Regions from separate parts of the Pseudoalteromonas sp. CST2 genome, predicted to be linked through region 1. Evidence: predicted binding sites of a transcription regulator. Region 1 holds the regulator's gene; each other region holds the start of a gene.
The links. Region 1 encodes sigma-54, which starts transcription at its own class of promoters, with help from an activator protein. Its sites were predicted from a motif close to GTTGGCACGNNNNTNGNNT; they were not measured.
Positions count from the first base shown of each region.

Region 1 (4,665 bases):
CTTGATACAGCTCTGCATCGGTTTTAGCACTACGCAGCTGTTTACAAAATTCTTTATTGCTCAGTTTATCAGCTATGGTTGCCAGAGTCTTTAGGTGCTGTTGGTTATCGCCATCTGGTACGATGAGTGCAACAAAAATATCAACAGGGCAGTTATCAATAGCATCAAAGTTAACAGGCGTGTCGCTAACAAGTACTAAAGCCAGCGGCTCTTCTACGCCACCCATTCTGCCATGAGGAATGGCGATACCCCGGCCAATACCAGTACTGCCTAGCTTTTCTCTGCTTGCCAGCGCATTAAGAATATCTTGTTGTGGTAAGTAGGGGAGCTTTTCATGAGCAAGCTCACTGATAAACTCTAAAATTCTTTTTTTACTACTAAAAAGGACCGCAGCTTTGCTGCAGTCCTGGCATACTAATGTACTTAATTTCATAATATTAGTGTCTAGCAAGCTTCTCTTTATGTTTTATGACTTGACGATCGAGCTTGTCAATCAACGAGTCTATAGCGGCATACATATCTTGGTGCTCTGTTGAGGCAAATAAATCTGCGCCACTTACATGAATAGTCGCTTCTGCTTTTTGGTTGAGTTTTTCTACATCGAGAATGACATGCACATTGCTAATATGATCTGAGTGCCTTTCTAGCTTTGCAAATTTATTATTTACATAGTCTCTAAGTGAATCAGTTACTTCTACGTGACGACCAGTTAGGTTTAGTTGCATAAGCATTTCCTCTTTGTTTTTTACGTCTTATATCAAACTCTTTCTCTGATTTGACGGTGGAATAGCTAGCGATTCACGGTATTTTGCTATTGTGCGTCTAGCTACTTTAATTCCTTGCTCTGCCAATATATCCGCAATTTTACTATCACTCAATGGTTTAGCTGAGTTTTCCGCGGCAATTAGCTTTTTAATTAGGGCACGTATTGCGGTTGATGAACACTCTCCGCCGTTTTCAGTGCTTACGTGGCTTGAGAAAAAATACTTAAGCTCAAAAATACCACGTGGCGTATGCATATATTTTTGCGTAGTAACACGCGAAATTGTCGATTCATGCATTTCTACCATTTCAGCAACATCGTTTAAAACCATTGGCTTCATGGCTTCTGGGCCATGTTCAAAAAATGCTTGTTGCTGTTTTACAATACAGTTTGTTACTTTGAGCAGCGTGTCGTTTCTGCTTTCAAGGCTTTTTATAAACCATTTAGCTTCTTGTAAGTGAGAGCGAATAAATTGGCTATCACCACTTGATTTTACGGTACGTGACATAGCCGCGTACTGACTATTTACGCGTATTTTTGGCATGCTATCTGGGTTTAGCTCTACCACCCAGCGGCCTTTTATTTTTTTAACCGACACATCCGGTATTACATACTCCGACTCTTCCCTTACTATGGTATCTGCAGGTTTTGGGTTGAGGGTATGTATTAGGGTCATGACCTCTTTAAGCTCGTCTTCTTTAAGCTTAGTCTTTTTCATTAATGTACGATAGTCGCGTGCCGCTAATAGATCAATGTGATCGGTTAAGATCATTTTAGTTTGTTCTATAAAAGGGGTGTCTTTATCAAACTGGTTTAGCTGAATACACAAGCACTCTTGTAAACTGCGCGCGGCTATACCTACAGGGTCAAATAACTGAATACGCTTTAAAACGGCTTCTATTTCATCAAGTTCAACTTCAACTTCGTCATCGTTTTCTTGGTTAAAGCTCTCTAAAATTTCTTCGCAACTTAGCGTTAAAATACCCGAGTCATCTACAGCTTCTACAATGGCAATAGCAATGGCTTCGTCAGTTGGGCTAAAAGGAGTAAGCTGAAGCTGCCACATTAAATACTCATGTAGCGTTTCAGTAGAGGCACCTTGATAAATAGACTCATCTTCCGGCATTGGGCCTGAGGATGCAGCAGGGGCTGCGCTCATGTACTCATCCCAGGTTACATCCATTGCCATATCATCGCTAACGGTGTCTTTATTTAAAGCTTCGCCACTGTCTTGCTCGTACTCGCTGGTTGTATCGTCAGCCGATGCGCTTACGGTTACATCATCCGTATCTGCTTTTTGCTCATTTTTTCCAGCCGACTCTTCCGTGTAATCTTGCTCTTCTACTTCTAATAGCGGGTTGCTATCAAGTGCTTCTTGTATTTCTTGCTGGAGATCCAATGTACTGAGCTGCAGCAAGCGAATCGCTTGTTGCAATTGTGGAGTCATTGTAAGTTGCTGGCCCATGCGCAGCTGTAATGATTGCCTCATGTATCTCTAACAATCCTTTTATGTTGTTATAATTAATATTAGCAGATGCTTGTAGGTGTGGCTTAAATGTTACAGCCTAAATTGCTCGCCTAAATAAACATCGCGTACAGTTTTGTCATTTAATACGTGTTCTGGGGTGCCAGATGCAATTAGCTCCCCATGAGAAACAATGTAGGCTTTTTCACAAACATCAAGGGTTTCTCTTACATTGTGATCGGTAATTAATACGCCAATGCCACGGTTTTTAAGATGTTCTATTATTTTCTTTATATCTAACACTGAAATCGGATCAACACCAGCAAAAGGCTCATCCAATAAAATAAATTTAGGGTTTGCTGCCAGTGCTCTGGCAATTTCTACACGGCGGCGTTCACCACCAGAAAGCGCCATACCTTGGCTATCGCGAATATGCTGAATACTAAATTCATCAAGTAAGTTGTTAAGCGTTTCTTCTCGCGCGGCTTTATTGAGCTCTTTACGCGTTTCTAAAATAGCCATTAGGTTTTGATAAACTGTTAGCTTTCTAAATATTGATGACTCTTGCGGCAAATAGCCAATGCCTAAGCGGGCGCGGCTGTGCATAGGTAATAACGTAATGTCGTTATCATCAATAGAAATTTTACCTTTGTCGCTAGGTACTAACCCTACAATCATGTAAAAGGTGGTGGTTTTACCTGCGCCATTAGGGCCCAATAAGCCAACAATGCTGCCGGCTTCTACTTCAAGGCCTACATTTTTTACAACTTGGCGGCCTTTATAGCTTTTTGCTAATAGTTCTGCTTTTAAGGTGCTCATGGTTGACCTTCGTTACCTGTTTTTTCTTTAATTTTTGCTTCAACAGGCACTAAAATTGTGTGGACACGATCCGTGGAGTTTTCGTCTTTTTCTGCGCTAATAAGCTGCTGCTGCATGTCGTAGGTAATACTTTTAGCATTAATTTTTTGACCGGCTTGTGCGACTTCAGCATCGCCAACAAGCGTTAAAAAGCGCTTTGCTACGTCGTAACGTACTTCGTTTGCACTGGCGCTCATTACGGTACCATCGTCTTGTTTTTCTTCGAAGTAGGCTGGGCTGCCAGTGGCAATAAGGAGTTGTTTGTTATCCCCTAAGTCTTCACGTTTATGTACTTCGAGTCGGTCGGCTGTAATTTTGCGATTGCCATGCACAATTTCGACGTTCTTTTCAAAAATACCTACGTTTTCTTTAAGTTGGCCTTCTTGACGGTCTGCACTAATAGAAATTTGATTTGCTGGCGGTTGAGCAGCAGGCTCAGCAGCAGAGGCGCTAAATGCAAGCATTAGCGATGGGATAATAAGTATTTTAGTGAGTTTATTGGTCATAATATATTGTTCGCGTATGGTTAATTAGTTTTATTACTTCGGTTTTTAAATCGGCTTCAAGGCCTTTACCGACAATTTTTAAATTAGGCCCAGTGACAACCACTGGCTGCTCAGAGCGCATTGTTAGCGCTTTAATGTCGACTTCGATGTTATCGGCATCGATGTTATCTATCATGGCGTTATCAACTAAATTTTTAGCAACCACATTGCCTTCTAAAATAAGTTGTTTATCTTCGTAAAGCGTTGCTTCGTCTGCATTTATTCGCCATGTTTGCTTTTCGTTATACAAGGTGAAAATAGGTTTTTCAAAAAACGTAAAACCAAGCTGTTGGTACAGCTCCATTTTAGCCGCTGTGACTTTATGGCTTATTTTGCCTTGCTCGTCATAGGCTGTTTGCTTAAGCTCTATAGCGGTGTAATCGGGCTTTGCAATTACTTCAGGTTCTTGCTCTGGCGCTACATTGGTTTGGGTAAAATAAGGGTACCAAAGCCAAACCATACAGCCGATGAATAACGCACTGAGTATAACGCGTGCTGCATTCATGAACTGGTGCCTTGTGTTGTAAGCGCTATGCCATTCTCTAGCATAAGTAAGTCTGTGAGTTCTCTAACGGCGCCAAAGCCGCCAGGCATTTGCGTAGTGTAATGCGATAAGCGCTTAATAAGCGGGTGTGCATCGTTTACTGCAACGGCAAAGCCAACGCGCTCCATTACTGGCATGTCAGGACCATCGTCGCCAATATAGGCTATTTGTTCATCAGTTAACTTTAAAGTGTTTTTGAGTTCTTGATAAGCAATAAGTTTGTCTTCTTGGCCTTGATAAATGTGCTGCACGGTTAAGCTGCTCATGCGAGTTTGTACTATTTCTGAGTGACGCCCCGTAATGACCGCAACTTCAAAGCCGCTATTGATCAGCGCTTTAATGCCAAAACCATCTTTTGTATTAAATGCTTTTAATTCTTCGCCTTGGTTACCGAGGTAAATTCGGCCATCAGAAAATACACCATCAATGTCGCATATGAGTAGTTTTACTTTTTTGGCGCGTGCTTTGGCATCATCGCTTAGCGGTTGAT
Region 1 is NZ_JAQREO010000001.1:215,485-220,149, forward strand. Features, by position in the region: gene PSH41_RS00970 (PTS sugar transporter subunit IIA) at 1-433, opposite strand, end outside; gene hpf (ribosome hibernation promoting factor) at 438-725, opposite strand; gene PSH41_RS00980 (RNA polymerase factor sigma-54) at 753-2,252, opposite strand; gene lptB (LPS export ABC transporter ATP-binding protein) at 2,322-3,047, opposite strand; gene lptA (lipopolysaccharide transport periplasmic protein LptA) at 3,044-3,592, opposite strand; gene lptC (LPS export ABC transporter periplasmic protein LptC) at 3,582-4,136, opposite strand; gene kdsC (3-deoxy-manno-octulosonate-8-phosphatase KdsC) at 4,133-4,665, opposite strand, start outside.

Region 2 (4,665 bases), 370 kb from region 1:
CCACTATTCGTGCATTTACCAGTACGCCACCTTGGTGGCTCACAAGTGTTCCTGCTAATACGTAATTAAAGTTTTGATCTTGGTTTAGCTCTAGGTAGTCGCGGCTAAATACAAAGTCGCCTGCGGGGGTTACTCGCATATAATCGGTGGTTTTAAAATCGATAACCGGTACTCCAAAACTATGCAGCTCGTGCATAAAACTTTCGGCTATTTGGTTACCTAACAGGCTTCCATCGCTGTAGTCATCATCTAAAAATACAAAGCTAGAAACGGCAAGTGGCGTTTTGTCGTTTACGTATTGCAGGTTTTCGACCATGTCTTGCATTATACCGCGCACATAATGGTTTATATTTTTGCGTTTTGCAGGGGCACTTTTGGTGTAGTTACTTTGCTTGTTTAAATTAGACTGAAATAACGCTTCATTTGGTGCAGGTGCTTTTACCGCACGTTGCTCTGAAACAAGCTGGGCTGCATTATCTTGCTCAACTTTCTCCGGCTCTGAATGTAGCGAATTTAACATTTGCGAACAGCCAAAGCCTAATGGCAAACATAGGGTAATTAATAGCTTTCTCATGGTGTGCTCCTGATTAATATTCGCTGCGGTACAAAGAGCCGTCACGCTGCTGAATTTTTTCGTTTCCCCACATTACATTTATAGGGATCTCTGTGCTGCCTGCCGACAGTACTTGCTTGTTTTCAATATTAACGAGTCGTGCATTAACTATGTAAGCATGCTGTTGGCGCGTTACAGTGCCGGTGATGACTAAGTCAATATTTTGGCGATTGCGTAATTTACTTAAGTCGCGGCTTAATATGCTGTCTGCGTTTTGCGCTAATATAAGGTTATTGCCAAGGCGGTACTCAACGGTATGATAGCCAAGCTGGGTAAATTGCGTTAATAAGCTTTCTTGAATTTGTAAGCTCAAACCCGAGGCCTGCCCTGCTACTAGCTTAGTATCTAAAGCATCTGCATAAAAAAAGCTACTCACACCAATGCGCGCATTGGCATTTAAAGCGCCATTTACATGGTTAAGCTGCGAGGTTAGATTTGCTACATACTCGTTAACGGTATAGGGTGCCATTGCTGCTTTTGGCGCGTCAGTAGGCACACTCGGCTCTGGGGGCGGAACCAAGTTGCAAGCAGTTAAATTTAACAATACTAAAGGCAGTAAAAGGCGCATAGTTGCCGTCCTCTTTAAAACATACCGAGGATAAAGCAATTATTATGCCTAATTAACCTAAACTCTCGATAATAAACCTATCTCTAGCCAGAGATAATAAATTTAAGTATCAAGATAGTTCAATATGCTAGTAAGGCTCTTAACCAGAGTTCAGGTTAATTAACTTTGAGGCGTTTTGACGTAGTAGGTTACAAAGCAAGTATTATTGTTTATTAATGACTTACATGCATCCTTTGCTGCTTCTTTTGTTTTAAACGCACCAAGCTTTAATCTATAAAAGGTGTGCTGGTCAATCAGTACTTGCTCGGTATTTACTTCAAGCTTATTTGAGGCCGATTGAAATTGCTTTATAGCCGCTTCAAGTACCGCTTTATTTTTATATGCCCCCACTTGCACAGCAAACAGCGCATTTGTATTTACAACAGCTAAGTGGTTAGTTTGCTGTGGTTTTGGCTGCGCGTTAAGTTGTTTTAATTTATCTACTGTGCGCTGTAATTCACTTTCTAGCTTTAACAGTCTTTCTAGTTGAGGCTTGGTTTGTTGCCACTGCTGCGCTGACTCTTTGAGTACGGCTAAATCATCTTTTTTAATGAGCACCGCCTGCTTTTGGGCCGTTGCTAGTGCGTAAGCACTGTTTGCTAATGCAAAGCCTAAAACTAATGTGGCTAAAAAATCCTTGTAGTGCAGCATAAGTATGTTGTTAATTTGGGTAAGAGTGAGCGCTATTTTAACAGCCAATCAACGCTTAGCAAGTCACGCGTGCTACGGCCTATTGCGCTTTTATACCAATTAACTTAATTAAGTAATCTATTATGAGGATAGTAAAACGTATTGATAGCTAGGCAAAAAAAATTGCTATTTAGTTGCTCTAAATGAGAATTTTTTTAACGCAGAACGCAACACGATTAGCCCCGTAACATGATTATTTATTATTGCGGGTTGGTATCACTATTAAAGTTTAATTGGCCTATCGGTGTAGTTACTTACAATGCAGTCGAGCTTATACATTTTAAATACTTCACAGTCGGCTTTGGCATTTTTAAGGTTTTTATAAGAGCCAAGCTTTAAGCGATAAAAGGTTTTATCATTTATTTTTGCGGTTTCTACGTTAGTTAATATTTTATCTCTAAATAGTGGCGCTGCTTTGGTATTTAGTTCTTGCCAGGCTTTGGCTACATCCTGCTTAGAATCAACCGAGGCAACTTGTAATGCAAATACATGTTTAGGGGTATTAAGCTTTATAGTTTGCTTTTGGTTATTGTTAGCAGCTTTGTAAGTTTGCTGACGACGTGGCTTGTTAATGGTTGAGCGCGAAGGCGTGCGAGTGTAACGGCTGCTGTAGGCAGGGCTTGCATTAGATTGTGCAATAGCTTTAGAGTTTATTATATCTATATGATTAACCAGGTAAGTAATTTCTTTTTCAAGCTTTAAAATACGCTCTATACCGGCGCGTGCTTGCTGCCATTGCATTGCGGCATCTTTTAATTGCGCAAGCTCTAGTGCAGTTATCGATACGTAATCGGGCGTGGTGTTAGGTATTTCATTATCAACAGCAGGTTTAGCGGTAGGCGTAATAGAGCACGCCGTGCCAAACGTAAGCGTAAAAAGGCATACAAAAAAGTGTTTATAGTATTTTTTTAATTTAAGCATGTACCCGTTATCCTGAAAGCAGTGCCTGTGCACTTACATTTCAGTTAAACATTCTCACAAGAAAGCGTTTAACTTAGCAATTTAAACAATGAGCGATTTTTGCTCCCGCACGCTAATTTACCTGCTTAGATAAAATTAACATGACCCTTCCGTGAGTTTGGCTTTTAATACAACTTTGATGCCAATTAACATAAACTTTACAATATAAATTACGTTATGTTGCTATATAACGCAAGTCAAATTCAGAACATAATTAAGCGTAGACCATCTTTATTACTGGCGTGGTTAAAATTAAGTAAAGCCTTACCTATTTTGGTATTAATAATTTAGCACTAAAAAAGGCGCCTAAACAGGCGCCTTGGTGGGTAATTTAATAAAAACTAAATTAACGATTTAATAAATGTTTTTAAATCATCTGCAAACTCGTCGCGGCGCAGAGCAAACTCTATCGTTGCTTTTAAGTAGCCTATTTTACTACCGCAATCGTGGCTGCGGCCTTTCATTGCGTACGCGTCTACTTTTTCTTGCTGCATTAACATGGCAATTGCATCTGTAAGTTGAATTTCGTTGCCAGCCCCTTGCGGCGTTTTAGCAAGCAGTGGCCAAATGTTTTCGCTTAATACATAACGCCCTACTACAGATAGGTTTGAAGGTGCTTCATCTACTGGCGGTTTTTCTACCATGTTAATAATTGGCGAGCTTTCACCTTGATGAAGCTCTACGTCACCTAAATCAACAACACCAAATTTGTCTACTTCGTCCATTGGTACTGGCTCAACCATAATTTGGCTGTGCTTAGTTTCTTCAAAACGGGCGATCATCTCTGCTAGGTTGTCTTTTTTAAGGTCGCTCTCTACGTCATCAACAATTACATCTGGCAAAATAACCACAAAAGGTTCGTTGCCAATAATTGGCGCTGCACAGTTAATTGCGTGGCCTAAGCCTTTGGCTTCGCCTTGGCGTACGTGAATAATGGTCACATCTTTAGGGCAAATTGCCTGTACTTCGGCAAGTAATTGCCGCTTTACGCGTTTTTCAAGCGTGGCTTCTAGTTCAAAGCTGGTATCAAAATGGTTTTCGATAGAGTTTTTACTTGAGTGCGTTACAAGTACAATCTCTTTAACGCCTGCTGCTACCGCTTCATTTACTACATATTGAATAAGCGGGCGGTCTACCACAGGGAGCATCTCTTTAGGGATAGCTTTTGTGGCAGGTAACATACGCGTTCCAAGGCCTGCTACGGGGATCACTGCTTTCATCTTGTTCTCCTTAATCTTATTATACTGAAAACGGATATTGGATTGGTTCGTGGCATTGATAGCCTACTACTTCAAAATCGTCTCGTGTTACCCATGTTTCTATATCTTCTAGTGATTTTATGTTTGGGTTAATATTTAATTGCGGTGAGTCAAACGGCTCACGTGTTAGCTGTACATCGCGCATTAACGGTAACTGGTTTTCGTAAATATGCGCATTAGCAATTTTATGATACGCCTTACCTGCTTTATGGCCGGTAATTTGCGCTACCAATGCCAGTAATACAAAGCACTGAATTTGATTAAAATTAAGCCCTAGCGGCACATCGCAACTGCGCTGATACGATGTTAAATACAGCGTGTCGCCAAGCAGCGAAAACGTATGCGTGTGCATACATGGGCGCAAGCAACCAAGCTCAAACTCACCAGGATTATAAAAGGTAATTATTTCACCTCTGTCATCAATCCCGTTTTTTAAGTTATTTATTACTTTAGCAAGCTGATCGAGCGTTGAGCCATCTGGGCGCTGCCAATTACGCCCTTGCACGCCATAAACGCGGCCCATGTCGTCCTCGCCT
Region 2 is NZ_JAQREO010000001.1:586,975-591,639, reverse strand. Features, by position in the region: gene PSH41_RS02675 (FlgO family outer membrane protein) at 1-574, opposite strand, end outside; gene PSH41_RS02670 (FlgO family outer membrane protein) at 588-1,181, opposite strand; gene PSH41_RS02665 (SPOR domain-containing protein) at 1,341-1,919, opposite strand; gene PSH41_RS02660 (SPOR domain-containing protein) at 2,133-2,831, opposite strand; gene galU (UTP--glucose-1-phosphate uridylyltransferase GalU) at 3,212-4,090, opposite strand; gene PSH41_RS02650 (thymidylate synthase) at 4,110-4,665, opposite strand, start outside.
Region 2: PSH41_RS02670 (FlgO family outer membrane protein) is a predicted target of sigma-54. The motif match lies at 1,215-1,233, and genes of this name have one in related genera.

Region 3 (4,665 bases), on a different contig from region 1:
TGTTGATAACCCCTTTACCAGTGCCCTCATATGCTTTAAAGCTATCTAAGCTTAATTTAGCAACGCTGTTGTTTAAATCGACTGTAAATTGATTAGCACCTAGCTCAATATCGTTAGCTTTTAAACCGCTTGAGCGAATAACTACATTAGCATTAAGTGCATTTAATGCGCTTAAATCAATTTTAGTATCGTCCCAAACAATCGGCTGCGCGGCTTTAGGTTCTTCGCTTTGCGGCGCTTGCTGCTTAGCGACTACCTCCGGTAAGTAGGGATTCAAATCAAGCATACCTAGGTCTATATCAGCATTAACCGCTAGTTTATTTCCTAAGTTTACTTCACTTTTTCCTTTAATCTCTAATTCATCTAGGGTAGCGATCAGCTCTTCTAAGTTAAACGTATCATCTATAAGATGCATTTTACCGTTTACACTAAACGCATTAAATGCATTTTCTTTAGCGTTTAAGTCTACCCCTTGCCAAGTTGCTAGCTCCTTAACAGAGTCGCCACTTAGCGCTAACTCGCCTTTTATATCTTTACCTTGGCGAGCAATACTGCCGTTAAAAGTAAGATCGACCAAGCGAGAGTCTACGCTTTGAGTAACCTCAAACGTCGCCCCTTCAATTGCCTTTGCCGGCGTATCAAGTTTTACATCAAGCTCAAAGCGCTCTTGCATATATGTAATGCCGCCTTTGATCTCTAGTGTTTTACGTAGTGAAGGAAGTAAAATAGCCAATTCCAAGTCACTAATTTGTTGTTTAGCGCCTGTTTGCCCATCTAGGTAAGTAAACGTACCACCGTAAATAGCCACTTCACCTAACTCTATATCAAAGTTCTCTGGTAGTTTAACAGCCTCACCTGATTGAGTTTGCTCTTGCGGCTGCTCTGCTACAGCATCAAACAACTGCCAGTTAGCTTTACCGTTTTTATCAGTTTCTAATAAAATATTGGGCTCGTTAATAACAAACTTATCAAGTTTGAATTCGCCGCCAAATAACGATAACCATGGTATATGCACAGCTAATTGCTCCATACTTGCCATGTCGTCGCGCGAGCCTGTCTGCATGTTTGCAAAGTGTACATCGTTAAGCTCTAACTTTAATGCAGGAAATACACTAAGCGTTTTATCACCTTTAATAGTAAGTGTGCGCCCTGTTGTTTTTTCAACCTGTTCAGATACTTTATTAAAAATAGTATCGGTTGGGATTAAAAACGGAGCGGCAATAATTAACGCAATACAAAGTAAGAGTATTACACCAACAATTTTGAGTAAGGTCTTCATGATCATCCTTTCAAACGTGCAAATAATGTTCTTATCATAGCGAGTGTTAGCTTTAAAATCATTGTCGTTGTGACAAAAAAGCACTTTATTGTAATTTATTTAATTTGAAATGAATTTATGCTTAAAAGTAAACGTTGCGAAATTGGTGACTAAAAGTAAAGCTCATCAAGTTTAAATCTAACCAAGTATTAAACCCTACAACATTGCATCCCTTGAATTGTTAGGTATGATGCACGGCCCTGTTGCTATTGGCGTATTTGCGCTAAAATAAAGCAGCTAAAAAATGTATCTACTTGGAGACTCTACAAGGCATGAAAAAACTGCTAATTTCACCGTCAAAAATGGCGCTAGGCGAACAAGAAAGTCAAATTTACCAAAACATCTTGAAGCAAGCTTCAGAACTAAGCCTAAACCTAATGGCCGTGAAAGTAGAAAACCACCCAGAGGATTTTTTAGGCTGGTGTTATGAGCTGCTAAGTGCAAGTAAAGACCGTATAAATTACGATTTACTAGAGCCACAACAACTGCCAGTTTTAAAAAAGCTGCACGACCAGCTAACCTCAGCAATTAGCTTTTTACAGCTTAAAACACTACGTGTAGCACCTTGGCCTGTTATTAGTATGTTTGTAGAGCAACACAAAGAACTTATTGCACTGGACGAACAGCTTCGCCTTACTACGTATTTGCAAAGCATTCGTGAGCAAGCACTAAAAGATATGATCCCAGAGGATTTACTGGCATTTAGTGGTAAACACACTGCCACGCTCGACCCAAGCACCTATAACTTTGATGTTGAATGGTTCGCATCAACAAAAAGTGCAAAGGGTTTTCATCAAATGCTAGCCGACTTGCCTGGCGCGTTTGACGATGCACTTGCTAACATCCCGCTTGAAGGTGATGTGAGCGAAGCTGATTACCAACAGTTTGTTGTTGCTTATTTACTTGCCTTTAACGGTAGCGATGAAAAACCAACCCTTGCCCCTGCTACACGTTTATTAGCAATGCGCCGCCCAGATGTGTTTACGCCAATTAGCAATAGCCGTCTTGATGCATTATGCGCAGCTTTAGGTATTACAAAATTAAACAATCGCGACTTTGAGCGCTACTGGCAAGATATAGTACAAAGCATTCATGCTATGTCGTGGTTTAAAATGGCTAATGGCAGCAATGAACTAGAAGAGCAACTAGTTAGTATAAAAGCATTATTACCGTGCTTTTTTTACTATGCAGATGCCAGCACGGCCGACAACTCAAATTATATTAAGCTATTAAATAAACCTAAACGCAGCACAACAAGTGCGGGAAAACCACAGCGCAGAGGTAAAGAGTCAGCCGAAATACTTGTAGACCGTGCACTTGCAGCCGATGACATTCCCGAGCATATTCGTAGCAAACGCGACTCTATTATTAGCGAAGTACAAAAAGGCCGCGGAGTAAACGAAACAATTAGTCTTATGCGCACTATATTTGGCTAAATTTACCTAACCTAACTGTATTTTTCTGGTGCAGTTAGGTTAATTTATGCACCAGCAGTGTGCGTTTTTTAATTAACCACCTCAATCATCCCCTCTTCTAAAACTTCTCAACATATTGTTTTATAAAAGTAAAAAACCAGTTTTATAGAAATTATTTTAAGCTGGCACATACAGTGCAATTGCATTCCCAGTTAAACAATAAAACACCGCCAGTCAAAGGGTTGCCAATAAGAGAATAAAAACCTAGGCGATAAAAATCATATAACGGGAAATGGACATGCTAAAACTAAAAAAAACCATCGCAATTAGCGCAATAGCTTTATTAGGTGCTACATCTTTAACATCAACAGCCGTACATGCAGAAGTAACAGCAAACGCAGCGGCTACGTCTAACTACTTATGGCGTGGTCAAGAGCAAACTGGGGGCGATGCTGCTATTTCTGGCGGTATTGATTACGCTGACGAGTCAGGCTTTTATGTAGGTACTTGGGCATCAAATGCTTCATGGGCCGATGAAATGACTTACGAGCTTGATGTTTACGCGGGTTTTGGTGGCGATATTAACGACACATTTAGCTACGATGTAGGTTACATTTATTACGCTTACCCGGATGCAGCTTCTGAGGCAGATGCTGATTTCTCTGAAATTTACGGTAGCATCAGCGCAGAAGGTTTCACCTTTGGCGCTGCAATCCTTGCCACTTCAGCGGCAGATGGCGATGGCACCGACTTTGGCGATTCATTATACCTAAATGCCGATTACAGCTTTGCTGTTGGCAGCAATGGTACTGAGGTTGCGCTGCACTTAGGTCACTACTCTGGCGACTTTATAGGCGATGATAATATTATTGATTACGGTATCTCTGTATCAAAAGATGGTTTTACTTTTGGCGTATCTGACACCGACATGGATGAGTCAGATGTTAAAGTTTACGTAGGCTACGCTGTAGACTTTACGCTTTAAAACAAAATGTGTTACTTGCTGCAACACTAAGGGCCTTTTGGCCCTTTTCTCGTTTAGGACACCCTAAATATTCACAGCGCCTTTTAATTTTAGCGACTAAAGCACCTTACTATAAAACCCACTTCAGTTAACCGCCGAGCTCCTCGCTGCTATTACCTCTTTTTACCAATATGCTAATTCGCTTTATTAAGCTTTATTGCGCATTGGTATTAGTAATTCGCTAAAACAAAAAAGGCCGCATTAAAGGCGGCCTTTCAGTTAATTACTAATCGTTAATCGTTAAAACTTAGCTAGGTTGTTTTTACTGTCTTTATCTACAAGCTTAATGTACGGGTCTACCCCTGCGTACACTGGCTTTTCTTTTACTTTTAGCTCAATAGCATTAGTACCAGAGACTATTTGATGCTTTTGCGAGTAAATAACAAAGTCTTCAGCGAGAAGGTTTTCAGGATCATCGCTAAATAATGCAATATCAATTAGCTCATCGAGTGGTTGCTCGGTTTCTTCACCTTGTCCATCGGCATGCTGCTTAGTTGCTTCAACGCTCAGTGTTACTGTATAAAAACCTTCGCTATCAACATCATCTGTAACCGAAACTGCTTTCATTTCAAGCTCATAAAGCGTTATATATTTAAACTGATCCTCAATAAAACGTTGCTCCGCTTGCGTTGCGTCTTGTTTTAAATAGCTAAGTAAATCAAGCGTAGTTGGGTATGGCGTTGACTGGTATTTAAACTCATTCAAAAACGCTTTAAGTGCTGCATTTAAGCGCTCTTCCCCTAATCGGTCATAAATCGCCATCATCGCAACTGAGCCTTTATTGTAATGAAGATATTGTTGAGACTGCGTTTTATACAGCGGCATTTCTTCAAAGGCTTCGCCTGTGCGGCCCATTAAGTATTTATCTAACTCGTACTTTAAGAATTTACGAAGCTTCTCGGCGCCAA
Region 3 is NZ_JAQREO010000015.1:10,365-15,029, forward strand. Features, by position in the region: gene PSH41_RS16395 (AsmA family protein) at 1-1,279, opposite strand, end outside; gene PSH41_RS16400 (hypothetical protein) at 1,591-2,754, shown strand; gene PSH41_RS16405 (TorF family putative porin) at 3,032-3,718, shown strand; gene PSH41_RS16410 (ABC transporter permease/M1 family aminopeptidase) at 3,998-4,665, opposite strand, start outside.
Region 3: PSH41_RS16405 (TorF family putative porin) is a predicted target of sigma-54. The motif match lies at 2,915-2,933, and genes of this name have one in related genera.

Region 4 (4,665 bases), on a different contig from region 1:
AGAAACCAAATAGCAATCGCGTAAATATACGTTATTAGTCACCTTCAATAATCATTTGTTTTATTTTTATCGCTTTTTCAAAGTGATCTAACTTATGGATGTGTATCCACCACGTAGCGGCTTGCATCAGCAGCTCTGGATTGTCGTTTTTATTTGCAAAAAAAGCGTAAAAAGAAAGGCCTACGTTTTCGCCTTTGGCTGCTATTTTTTTATCGCATACAGCTATAATTTTTGCTTTTAGTTCTTCCTGCATACATACCTTATTTAATTGTATTTTAATTATCTAAATATACCGTTTAAAAAACTAACTATTAGCTGTAAAAGACTTCTATCTACAATACTATGATCCTCAAACTCTTTATTAGGCGTATTTACTTTTGTAGCTTTGCATTCATTATCTAGCGGCTCATTTTTATGTATATTGGTTTCATAAGCTATATCAGCTTGCTCCATACATTTTGCAGAGCCCGCATAAGGCTTTGCCGCACAGCCAGTTAAAAATATACACAATGAAAATACAATTAAAAACGCTTTCATATTCAATCCTATTTTACGCCCCCTTGTGCTTTAAATTATAGCTGTAAGCTTACTTACTTAATCGGCTATTAAAACAAGTAGATCAATAAAAAACACACCAACTTCATCAAAAAAAGTGTCGCCTTTAGCATCCTTTGTTATTTGAGCGCTTACACATTCATTGTAAACCTTTGAGCTTGTTTTAGCGCCATTTAGCTCAGTCATTTCTGCCTCTTGTATGCATACACGTCGTTCAGAATGCTCGGCTGTACTACATGCACTTAATAACGCGCACAGTAATAATGCTATAGTGGGGCTTTTTAAGTTCATCCTTAAACTATCTTAATATCTAAAGTTTTATAAGAATATAGGTAAGGCAAGTATGTACAGCTTGTACCCATATAATGCGCTACTTTACCACCTCAATAAAATACCCAACCAGTAAAAATATGTAAGCTTATGTAGCGTCAAAAGCAATCACCTCTTTTAATCTGAAAAAATTGCAGCTGTTTGTATGTAAAAGTTACAGAGCAAAGCCATCCAAACCAGCCAAAAGTACATTAAAGTCAACTATATCAACACATTAAAATCTGGCACTGCGCTTGCTTTTAAAAGTCTATAAAGCAATTACAGCAAGGAAAGAGTTATGAATATTTTTGAAGCGCTACGTCACGACCACGATAAACAACGCGAGTTAGTAGATGCCCTTATTCAAACGCACGGCGATACGCAGCAGCGCCACAAGCTAATGGACGAGCTAAAAACCGAATTAGAAGATCACGCAAAATTTGAAGAGCGTTATTTTTATAACCCACTCATGTTTGACGATTTAACGCACGAAAAAGCACGCCACAGCGTTGCTGAACACCATGAAATTGACGAATTAATTGAACAACTTGAAGACACCGAAATGAGCTCATCTGCTTGGTTAGTTACAGCTAAAAAATTGCACCACTTAGTGCATCATCATTTAAGTGAAGAAGAACATGAAGTATTTCAATTAGCGGGTAAAGCCCTAACCGAAGGGCAAAAAGAAAGCCTAGCTAAACAGTACAACGATGCCATGCATTAATTATTAATTAAACCGACTTCCATACACTCCCTTGTGTACTTATTGGTTATAAGCCGTATGGCTTATAACCATTTTTTTTTGCAGTGCTACTTAATGGTAAATTTAACGTCTTGCTCGCGTAACACATAAAGTGCAAAACACGCTGCCCACATTGGCCACGCTGTAAAAAACAATAAGTTATTAAAGCCATCAATATACTGATTATAAGATGAAAGCGTAGAAAGGCCGTGCATTGCAAATATAACGCCATAAGTAAGGCGCTTTTTAATACCCGCTAAAAAAGCCAACACTAAAATAAGCTGTAACGCCCCCAGTACATAAGCAACCATATCTGTAGAGCCGCTAACACCATAAAAATGCTCAAAAATTCGTGCGCTATGCCCAGGGTTAACAAACTTATCAAACGTCCACATAATCATTACAATAAATACGCCTAGGCGTAGCGAAAAAAGCGACCACTGCAAACGATTTTGAAAGTCAGTACCTGTTGTACCAGTCATAAAATTTCCTTAAAACTAAATAATTTAATGTTGAAACTAGCAAGACCGCTCAACACATATTTTATTTCACCTTAATGTATAATTTTTTAATAAATTCGGTGCCCTGCTTTGCGTTTGTTTGCGTATAAAACCGCTATTTATAAATTACGACCTATTATGGCAATAACTAACTACAGTATTTGTAAAACAAAAACATAGTGCCTAAAACTGAATAACGCTTTTGAGCAATGTGCTAAACTTTTAACGTTTCATTCTAAAAAACAAAAAGAATTAATATTTACTGAAAGTTATTCACAAAGCTGCAGGTCTTTATTGCCACATTCACACTAACCAAAATGAGAACCCTTTTGAAACATTCATATTTGGCACTTTTTATAGCCGCTTCACTCACACCTAATTTTTATGCTCATGCGGCACAATCTGCAGCTAATACCGACTCAATTGAACGTATTGAAGTAGCAGGCCAAACGATTAAATCTCAAGGGCTTTCTGTAAAAGATGCCACTATTAACGGCCCCTTCGGCGACAACCTTGCACTGCAAGATATAGCACGCTCAGTCACGCCTATTTCAAGCGAGTTAATAGAGCAACTAAATATTACTACCCTACAAGACGTACTTGCAGTAAGCCCAAACACTTACTCTGCAAGTGGCTTTGGTGCACCCAGCTTACCTACTATTCGTGGCCAACTGGGTGAGCTTTTTCAAGATGGTACACGCCGCCAAGCAGGTAATAATGGCTTTGGCGTGCCGTTATCGTTCAATTCTGTAGAACAAATAGATGTAGTAAAAGGCGCACCGCCGGTTTTATTTGGTTCAAGCCAACGTAACGGTGGTTTTGTAAATTTACACTCAAAGGCTGCCTCTACAGATGAAAGTAAAGGTAAAGTTAAGATCTCAGCGGGGCGATGGGATCAATACAGTGCCCAAGTAGATTACACTGCCCCCATTATAAAAGATAAAGTGGGCCTTAGAGTAAGTTACGAGCACCTTGATGAAGGCAGCTACTACGATTACTCAGGCACTAAAAGCGACAGTTTATTTGCTGCGCTTAGAATTTTGCCGGATGATAAAAGCAGTTGGGATATTAACTTTGAGCTATACCAAGTTGAATTTACCGACAACGCAGGTATTAACCGCCCTACCCAAGCCTTAATTGATGATGGCCTTTATATTACCGGCCAAGGCGTGCAAGCCAATGGCAGTACAGTACCAGCAGCGGGTTCAATTGTTTCGCCTACTGGGCAAGTAAAAATAGATCGTAGCACCGTACTTACCGACCCTGATAACCAAAACGAAGCAACCACTTATTTAATTCACAGCATTTATAAGCGCGAGCTAAGTGCTAATGCCTCACTTAAAAACATTACATACTTTCAGCATTTACAGCGTGAAGAAATAGCCCAAAACAGTTTTGTAGAAATTATAGACGGCGCCGATACAGCACAAAACCGCACTGAGCTTACTTACCGTTGGAATAGCGACCAACAAACAATTTTTGCTTTTGACGTACGCTACAACAAAGTACTTGGCTACAGCCAATTTACTACCGAGGCCGATTTACCTATTGATTTAACTGGCCCACTTTCAAACCGCCGCATTCCCTTAACCGATGCACAAAAAGCACGTTTAGTAGAGCTAAGACCAGGTGTATTTGTATCGCCTGGTGGTCAATACGATTTAGATAACGATGGCAGCGGTGACTTTAACTTATCAGACACCACCGACTCACGTTCATGGCAAACCGGGCTTGCTATTCAGCAAGACTCAGATTGGGGCGATAAACTTCATACTAGTGTGGGTTACCGCGTTGATTTTTACGATGTAGAAGCAAACGACCCTATTGCACCACAAGGTCAAGTTGCCGCAAGCGACAGCATTAACGAAATACTGCATTCTGGCCAAGTTAGCTTTAATTACAAATTAAATGCCGACTACACCACTTATGGTGCAGCAAGTTATAACGAAGCAACATCAAACAGTATGGCTGGCGGTACATCACTTGGCGGCGATAACACAATTAGCGCACAAAATTTTGCTACCGAAAACACCTTAGTTGAGTTTGGCTTAAAGTACGCCCCAACCGACAGCGACTGGTACGCTGATGGTGCGGTATTTAGCCAGCGCCGTAGTTTACGTAATCGCGATGGCAGCAATACAGGTATTCGTACTACAGGTTTTGAAAGCCAAGTATTTTACGATGCCTTCCCTTATTGGCTAAGTGCGGGTTACAGCTATATTGATGCTCGTTACGACAATTCTGCAAGCAGTCAAGATTCTGCTCAAGTAATCGATGCATTTGACAATTCACGCCCAGATATTATTGCAGGTACCGGCGTTGGCGCACCAAGTTTTACCGCGTTTGCACCTTCAAACCGCCAAGTTCAGGGCATTCCTGAGCAATCGTTCAGTTTTAACGGAAATTATTCAATTAATTCGAAATGGCAAATGGGTTTTTCAGGTCTATATACAAAGAGTTACCCATTAGACTTTTTAGCAACAGTTAAAATTCGTGATCAATACACGCTAAACGTTAATACTAGCTACGCTTTTACGCCTAGGACTAAGTTGCGATTAG
Region 4 is NZ_JAQREO010000012.1:66,745-71,409, forward strand. Features, by position in the region: gene PSH41_RS14860 (tetratricopeptide repeat-containing diguanylate cyclase) at 1-24, shown strand, start outside; gene PSH41_RS14865 (DUF6500 family protein) at 35-253, opposite strand; gene PSH41_RS14870 (hypothetical protein) at 280-537, opposite strand; gene PSH41_RS14875 (hypothetical protein) at 595-846, opposite strand; gene PSH41_RS14880 (hemerythrin domain-containing protein) at 1,163-1,588, shown strand; gene PSH41_RS14885 (hypothetical protein) at 1,675-2,088, opposite strand; gene PSH41_RS14890 (TonB-dependent receptor) at 2,436-4,665, shown strand, end outside.
Region 4: PSH41_RS14880 (hemerythrin domain-containing protein) is a predicted target of sigma-54. The motif match lies at 1,106-1,124, and genes of this name have one in related genera.